DNA from 2 places in the Phreatobacter stygius genome. Region 1 is predicted to be linked to the other one. Evidence: predicted binding sites of a transcription regulator. Region 1 holds the regulator's gene; the other holds the start of a gene.

Evidence for each region. The regulator PhoB, encoded in region 1, activates phosphate uptake and scavenging genes when phosphate is short. The targets are predictions, from matches to a motif close to TGTCATNNANCTGTCAT.
Region 2: the regulator PhoB is predicted to act here: its motif matches at 2,010-2,026, upstream of E8M01_RS06555 (esterase-like activity of phytase family protein).

What each region holds. Positions count from the first base shown of each region.
Region 1 covers NZ_CP039690.1:1,186,970-1,190,999, reverse strand. Annotated here, with positions in the region: gene E8M01_RS05540 (ATP-binding protein) at 17-1,372, shown strand; gene phoU (phosphate signaling complex protein PhoU) at 1,539-2,246, shown strand; gene phoB (phosphate regulon transcriptional regulator PhoB) at 2,265-2,966, shown strand; gene E8M01_RS05525 (flavin-containing monooxygenase) at 2,997-4,030, opposite strand, start outside.
Region 2 covers NZ_CP039690.1:1,425,913-1,429,942, forward strand. Annotated here, with positions in the region: gene E8M01_RS06550 (LysR substrate-binding domain-containing protein) at 1-553, shown strand, start outside; gene E8M01_RS06555 (esterase-like activity of phytase family protein) at 588-1,925, opposite strand; gene E8M01_RS06560 (dihydrolipoyl dehydrogenase family protein) at 2,182-3,606, shown strand; gene E8M01_RS06565 (sensor histidine kinase) at 3,643-4,030, shown strand, end outside.

The DNA.
Region 1 (4,030 bases):
GCTCTAGGACACAGTCATGGACGACGAATTGGAACCGCCGCGACTACAGGGCTGGCAAGGGCGCACCCTGCTGCTGGTCGTGGCCTTCCTCGTCGCCACGGTCCTGATCGCCTGGCGCAAGGTCGAATGGCCTTATGCCATCGGAGCGGTCGCGGTGATGACCGCCGCGGCGCTGATCGTGCGCCGGCGCAGCGTGGCGCCGCTTCCGCCGGATCCGGAACAACTGGCGCGCCGCGCCGCCCGGCTGACCGACCTGACCATCGAAGGGCTGATCGCGGCCCTGCCGGCGCCGGCCATGCTGATCGATCCGAAGCTCATCGTTCGCAGCCACAATGCCCGGGCGACCGATCTGGTCCCCGGCCTGAAACGCGGCGAACCGCTGACGCTGGCGCTGCGCACGCCCGAGGTGGTCGAGGCGGTGCGCCGGGCGCTCGCCACCAATGCCAGCCAGGAGATCGACTATACCGAGCGGGTGCCGGTCAACCGGTGGTTCCGGGTCGAGGCCGCCCCGGTCGCGCTGACGGTGAGGGCACGTGAGGAAGCCAGCCCCGATTTCGTGCTGGTCTCGCTGCGCGACCTGACCGAAGAGCGCCGGCTGGAGCGTCTGCGCGCCGATTTCGTCGCCAATGCGAGCCATGAGCTCAGGACGCCGCTCGCCTCCGTCGTGGGTTTCGTCGAGACCATCCAGGGGCCGGCGAAAAACGATCCGGCGGCGCGCGAGCGGTTCCTGGCGATCATGCTGGCCCAGGCCAATCGCATGGCACGGCTGATCGACGACCTCCTGTCGCTGTCGCGGGTCGAATTGAACGAACATGTCCGGCCGGTGGCGCTGATCGACCTGGTGCCGCTGCTCGGCCAGGTGCGCGACAGCCTCGGCCCTTATGCCCAAACGCTCGGCGTCAGCGTCGGCGTGGAGGCGGCCGAACCTTCGCTGGTGGTCTCGGGCGACCAGGACGAGCTGTTCCGGCTGTTTGAGAACCTGGTCCAGAACGCCATCAAATATGGCGCCGAGGGCAAGACGGTGGAGATCACGCTGAAGCGCGAGCCGCGCGGCAAGCGGCGCGACGAGGCGGTGGTCGCGGTGCGCGACCACGGGCCGGGCATCCCGGCCGAACATCTGCCGCGCCTGACCGAACGCTTCTATCGCGTCGATGTGGCGTCGAGCCGCGAGAAGGGCGGCACCGGCCTTGGCCTGGCGCTGGTCAAACATATCGTCAAGCGCCATCGTGGCCGCCTGGCGATCGAAAGCGAGGGACGCGACGGCGCGACCTTCACGGTTCGCCTGGAGACCGCCGCCGCGGCGGCGGCCGAACAAGGCGAGGCGCCGGTCGCCGAAATGCCGGCCCGCCGCGTGCCGCCCGCGGCGGAATAGCCGAGTCGGCCATCGGGTGCTTGCCGGCGGTCTTGTCGCATCTCATCTAAGCAATTGAAGCATTGTGTGATTCATCGTCATTGATGTGTCACGTCCCAAGCATAGAACCGTCGTCATATCAGGGTAGGGAAAAGCCCCCTTTGCCAGCCCCACCCAGGAGACCTGCATGACCGAGCACATCGTCAGCGCATTCGAGAACGAGCTGAAGGGCTTGGCGCAGCGCGTCGCCGAAATGGGCGGACTCACCGAGAAACAGATCGTTGGCGCCATCGATGCGCTGATCCGCGGCGATGTCGCGCTTGCCTCGACGGTGCGCGCCGCCGATCCGACCATCGACGCCATGCAGCGCGAGATCGAGGAGGTCGGCATCCTGGTGATCGCCAGGCGCCAGCCGATGGCGATCGACCTGCGCGAGATTGTCGGCGCCCTGCGCATCGCCGCCGACCTGGAGCGCATTGCCGATCTCGCCAAGAACATCGCCAAGCGGGTCATCGCCATCAACGGCTCGTTGCCGTTGCCCAAGGTGACCGGTGGTTTCGACGCCATGGCCCGGCTCGCGCTCGAGCGGATCAAGGAAGTGCTCGACGCGTTTTCGCAGCGCGACGTCGCGGCCGCCCTGGAAGTGTGGAAATCCGACGGCGATATCGATGCCCTCTACAATTCGTTGTTCCGCGAGCTCTTGACCTACATGCTCGAGGACCCGCGCAATATTGGCGCCTGCACGCATCTCCTGTTCTGCGCCAAGAACCTTGAGCGCATCGGTGACCACGCCACCAATATCGCCGAGACGATCTACTACGTGGTCAATGGCACGACGCTCGCCGAAGAGCGGCCGAAGCTCGACACCACGACGATCGTCGCGGCCGGAACTTAACCTGCGAAGGATTTTCTCATGATCGCACGCATCATGGTGGTCGAGGACGAAGAGCCGATCACCGTTCTCCTCCGCTACAATCTCGAAGCCGAAGGCTACCGCGTCGAAACGGTGATGCGCGGCGACGAGGCCGAGGTGCGTCTGCGCGAGGCGGTCCCCGATCTGATGCTGCTCGACTGGATGCTGCCGGGGCTGTCGGGCATCGAGCTCTGCCGGCGCATCCGGCTGCGCGCCGAGACCGAGCGCCTGCCGGTGATCATGCTCACCGCACGCGGCGAGGAAGGCGAGCGCGTGCGCGGGCTTGCCACCGGCGCCGACGACTATGTGGTGAAGCCGTTCTCGGTGCCCGAGCTTCTGGCGCGGATCCGGGCGCTGCTCCGCCGGGCCAAGCCCGAGCATCTGTCGAGCCTGCTGAAGTCAGGTGATATCGAACTCGACCGCGAGACGCGCCGGGTACACCGCTCGGGCCGCGAGATCACGCTGGGCCCGACCGAGTTCCGCCTGCTGGAATTCCTCATGCAGTCGCCGGGGCGCGTCTATACCCGTGAGCAATTGCTCGACGGCGTCTGGGGCCGCGACGTTTATATCGACGAGCGCACTGTCGACGTCCATATCGGACGCCTGCGCAAGGCGGTGAAGCGTGGCCGCGAGGCCGACCCGATTCGCACCGTGCGCGGCTCCGGTTATGCGTTCAACGAGCGTTTCGCCGGCGCGGCCTGAGGCCGGCCGCCGTCGGGCGGCCGAAAGAGGTCAGCTCAACCGCTCGATCCCCTTGCCGAGCACGCGCTTGTAATCGACAAAATCGATGAAGATGCCATGGGGGCCGGCATCCCGAGGGCGGGGCGCGGCGCAATGGCGCTTGATCTCCCGGCGGAAGGACTGGGCCTTGTCGGGTGCGTCCTTGCGGGCCGCCAGATAGGCCGCGACGATCTTCGCCTGCAGGTCGCGCCCGGGCCAGCCGATGCCCGCGCCTTCGATCATGCCGACGACGAACAGGTTGTTATCGGTGGGCGGGAAGATGTTCAGGTGCAGGTGCGGCGCCGGCGCCTTCCAGTTCAGTTCGCGTATCAGCCCGGCCTCGTCCAGGAACGGGAAGGTGATCCGATAGCCGGTGGCCAGCAGCACGAGATCGACCTCGTCGGTCTGGCCGTCGGTGAAGATGACACGGTTGCCGTCGAGCTCCTCGATCGGCGGCCGGACGGCGATGTCGCCCTGGCCGAGGTGCTGCAGCACCAGCGAATTGACCACCGGGGTGCGATCGTAAAGCCGGTGCGCCGGGCGCGGCAGCCCGAAATCTTCCGGTGAGCCGACAACAAACCGCAGCACCGCCTCGTGCAGGATCGAGCGAAGCCGGCGCGGCAGCACAAGTTTCGCCTTGTGATTGGCCTCGTCCGCCGGCTTGCCGCGGAGGAATTTCGGGGCGAAATGATTGCCGCTGCGCACCGACCACAAGACTTTCGAGGCGCGATGAACGGCATCGACCGCGATGTCGCAGCCGGTATTGCCCATGCCGACGATCAGCACGCGCTTGCCGCTGAAGATCGCGGCGTTCTTGTAGGTCTTGGAATGCATCAGCTCGCCGGAAAAGCTGCCGGGGATCTGCGGCAGTTCGGGATCGGTGAGATGACCATTGGCAATGACCACGCCCTGGTAGTCGAGGCTCGTGCCGTCGTCGAAGCTCGCCCGCCAGCCATCCTCCTGCCGGGTCAGCCGGGTCACCGCCCGGTTGAAACGGATCGACGGGTAGAGGCCGAAATGGCGGGTGAAATTCTTGAGATAATCGA
Region 2 (4,030 bases), 240 kb from region 1:
CGACATCGTCGACCGGCTGATCGCCGGCAAGCTCGACCTGGCGCTGGCCTGGGACGACGGCCCGGCGAAGCTGAACAGCCGGCGTGTCGGCGAGTGGCCAATGCGCTGGATCGGGCCGGCGACCGGTCCCTGGCAGCTGGGCGACGAGGCTGTCGTGCCGCTGGCGACCTTCGAAGCACCGTGCCTGATGCGCACGGCGGCGACGACGGCGCTCGATCATGCCGGCCTCGCCTGGCGATCGGCCTTCATCAGCCCGAGCCTTGGCGGCCTCTGGGCTGCCGTGTCGGCCGGCCTGGGTTTGAGCGTGCGCACCGAGATGGGCCTGCCGGCAAGCGTCCGCGCGCTCGATCCCGGCGAAGCCGGCCTGCCGGCCTTGCCGTCCATCGCACTTGCCCTCTGCCAGGCCGAGGCGGAGCCGGCGCCCGCCACCGCCCGTCTCGCCACCATCGTGCTCGAAACCCTGGAAGGCGCCCGGGCCCGCCGGCCGGAGGCGACCGGCCAGTCCGCCACGATCGGAACCACGACCGACACCATAAAAAGGGGCCCGGCATGAGCCGGGCCCCTCTGTCGTCCTGAACGCCGGGACTTCAGCGGGCGCGCAGGAATTCCGGCACGCGCAGCAGCGCCATTTCGTTGTCGTCGGCCTGGTTCGGATCGCGGCTCGACGAGAACGGCAGGTTGTTGTCATTGCCGACGATGATGTGGTCGGCATCGACCACTTCGACATTCTCGATGGTGAAGAACGGGAACTGGAAGGCGCCGCCCGACAAGGGCTTGCGGGCGCGATTGTTCGGGTCCTGGATGCGCAGGAGGTCGATGAAGCCGATCTTGCGCACCGCGCCGCCGGCATTGGCATCGGTCATTTCGATCTTCCAGATCCGCTTGATGCGCGGCAGCGCATGGAAGCAGGTCTCGGCCCGCTGGCCCTGCGGGCAGGCGCGCTCCGGCACGCCTTCATTGTCGTCGCGCACGATGATCATGCCGGTGGTGGCGTCGATCATGTTGAAATCGCCGATCGACAGGTTGTTCTCGTCGAGCACGAACTTCCAGTGCCGGCCGGTCCAGCGGCCCGCCTGCACGTCGAATTCGAGAATGCGCAGATATTGCTTGCCGTCGAGCATTTCGAGCGCATTGGTCTGGCTGTCCCAGAGCGCGCCTTCGAGCAGCGGGTAGAGGAAGCGGCCATCGGGCGAAGCTGCCATGCCCTCGAAGCCCTTCGAGCGGCGTACCCGGAAATCGACCGGACCGCCGGGAACCGCAGGGGTGGTGACCGCCGGATTGTCGGGCGAGCGCACGACCTGGCCGTCGACCAGCGTGTCGAACACCGCCTCGACCTTGCCGGTCATGTCGATGCGAATGAGATAGGGACCGAACTCGTCGCCGATCCAGATCTTGTCGCCAATGATCTGGAAGCTCTCCAGGTCGAAATCCGAGCCGGTCAGATAGCGCCGCTCGGTCGCCTCGTTGGCAATGCGGAACGGCACTTTCTTGTCCGGATCCGACAGGAAAATGGTCTGCAGCCGTTCAAATGCGCCCTTCTCCCAGTCGATCCGGTAGCGGTTCAGATAGAGCATCGAATCCGGCGAATTGGCCTTGGCGCCGAAGCCGTTGTCGGTGATCACCCAGAACGTGCCGTCGGGCATGCGCTTGATGCCCGAATGACCCTGGGCCGGCTGGCCGCGGAACGGCAGCGACAGACCGGTCGGGCGGCCGGCGGATCGGCCCATCACCGAGCCGACGGCCTCGTTGCGCGCCGCGCCGGTGAACTTGCCCGGCGTCGCCAGGTCGGCGGGCGCATCCGCCGGCGGCTGGATGAAGGTCGCCGCCGGCAGCAGGGCATGACCGGCGAGCGTCGCCGGGAATTCCTGCTGGGCGAAGGCAGGCGATGCCGCAAAAACCGCGGCGGCGAGGACGAGAGCGCGCATCGAAGGCTCCAGGAAGGTGGTCGAAGAGGGGGATCCAATGGGTGGTCGAACCCGCGTTCCCTGCGGGATCAGCCTGACAGGCGCGTAACGGTTCGGTGACACCGCGATGACGATGGCCGTGCTGCTCTCGCTTGCGACGCTCGGCCGCAGCGACCGGTAACAGGATGCCGGTCCGGACCGAATGAGCTCTCGACAGTGCCGGAAAGCCGGTCGACAAAGAAGCAGCGCTCAAGCCTCCCGACGCCGAAGGACGCCCGTGCCGGAAACCCTCTCCCCCGATGTCTGCGTCATTGGCGCCGGTTCCGGTGGCCTGACGGTCGCCGCCTTCTGCGCCATGCTCGGCGCGCCGGTCGTGCTGGTCGAAAAGGACCGGATGGGCGGCGACTGCCTGAATGCCGGCTGCGTGCCCTCCAAGGCCTTGATCGCGGCGGCAAGGCGCGCCCATGACATCCGCCAGGCATCGGGTTTCGGCATCCGCGCCGGCGAGCCGGCGATCGATTTCGCCCAGGTCATGCGCCATGTCCGCGATGCGATCGCAACCATCGCGCCGAATGATTCGGTGGCCCGTTTCAGCGCCCTCGGGGTCAAGGTGATCAAGGGCGAGGCGCGCTTCCTGGGCCCCGGGGCAGTCACCGTCGGCGACACCACGATAGCGGCGCGGCGCTTCGTCATCGCCACCGGCTCGCGGCCGCTGCTGCCTGATATTCCCGGCCTCGACGCCCTGCCCTTTCTGACCAGCGAGACGATCTTCGACCTTGCCGCCTGTCCTGGTCATCTCGGCGTGCTCGGCGGCGGGCCGGTCGGCCTTGAAATGGCCCAGGCCTTCCGCCGGCTCGGCGCCGAGGTCACCGTGCTGGAGCGCGACCGCCTGCTGCCCGGCGAAGACCCGGAAATGGTCGACGTGGTCAGGCGGCAATTGCAGGACGAAGGCATCGCACTTCTCGAAGGCGTCGAACTGACGCGGGTCGAGGGCGAGCCGGGCGCGCTGCGGCTGATCGCCCGGCGCGGCGACGACGACGGCGCGATCGGGGTGTCTCATCTCTTGGTTGCGACCGGCCGGCGGGCCAATGTCGAAAATCTCGGGCTGGAGGCCGCCGGCGTGGCTTTCACCAGCGCCGGCATCACCGTCGACAAGACCTTGCGAACCTCCAATCCGCGCATTCATGCCATTGGCGATGTCGGCGGCGGCCCGCAATTGACCCATGTCGCCGGTTGGCACGGCCAGATGGTGGCGCAGAACATCCTGTTCCGCCGTCCCGTCGACACCGGCGGCACCGCGGTGCCGCGGGTCATCTATACCGACCCCGAGCTCGCCCAGGTCGGCCTGACCGAGGCCGAGGCGCGCAAGCTGGACCCGAAGGCCCGGAGCTTGCGCTGGCCCTTCGCCGAAAACGACCGGGCGGTCACCGCGCGCCGGCGCCAGGGCCATATCAAGCTCGTCATATCCGCCAAGGGCCGGCTTCTCGGCGCTTCGATCGTTGGTGCCGAAGCCACTGAATTGATTGGCCTTTACGCTCTGGCGCTAGCCAAGGGCGGGACCGCCGCCGAGCTTGCCGCCATTGTTCTGCCCTATCCAGGCTTATCAGAGGTAGGCAAGCGCGCCGCGAGTACCTATCTCCAAGCGCGCCTCGGCAACCCCTGGATTGGTCGAATCATGCGCCTTCTGCGGCGGTTCGGCTGAGACTATGATCCCCACGTGCCTATCGGATCCTGACACATGTCGCGAGAGACGCCACAGGACCAGACCCGGGACGCGGCGGCGCAAGCCCTCGCCGAGCAGCGGCGCGCCGATCTGGACGTCGCGGCGCCGGTGCCCTCGCGCGGCATCGGCCTGTCTGGCAAGCTGCTGATCCTGACCGGCATTTTCGTGACGCTGGCGGAAATCCTGATCTTCCTGCCCTCCATCGCCAATTTTCGGACGCGGCTGCTAGACGATCGACTGTCCTCGGCGCGCACCGCCGCCCTGGTGCTGGAGGCAGCGCCCAGCGGCATGGTGCCGGAAGCGCTGGTGCGCGAGCTCCTGAACAGCGCCGGCGCCCAAGCCGTGGCCCTGAAGACCGGACCGGCGCGCCGCCTGCTCGCCGTGTCCGAACAGCTGCCTGAGA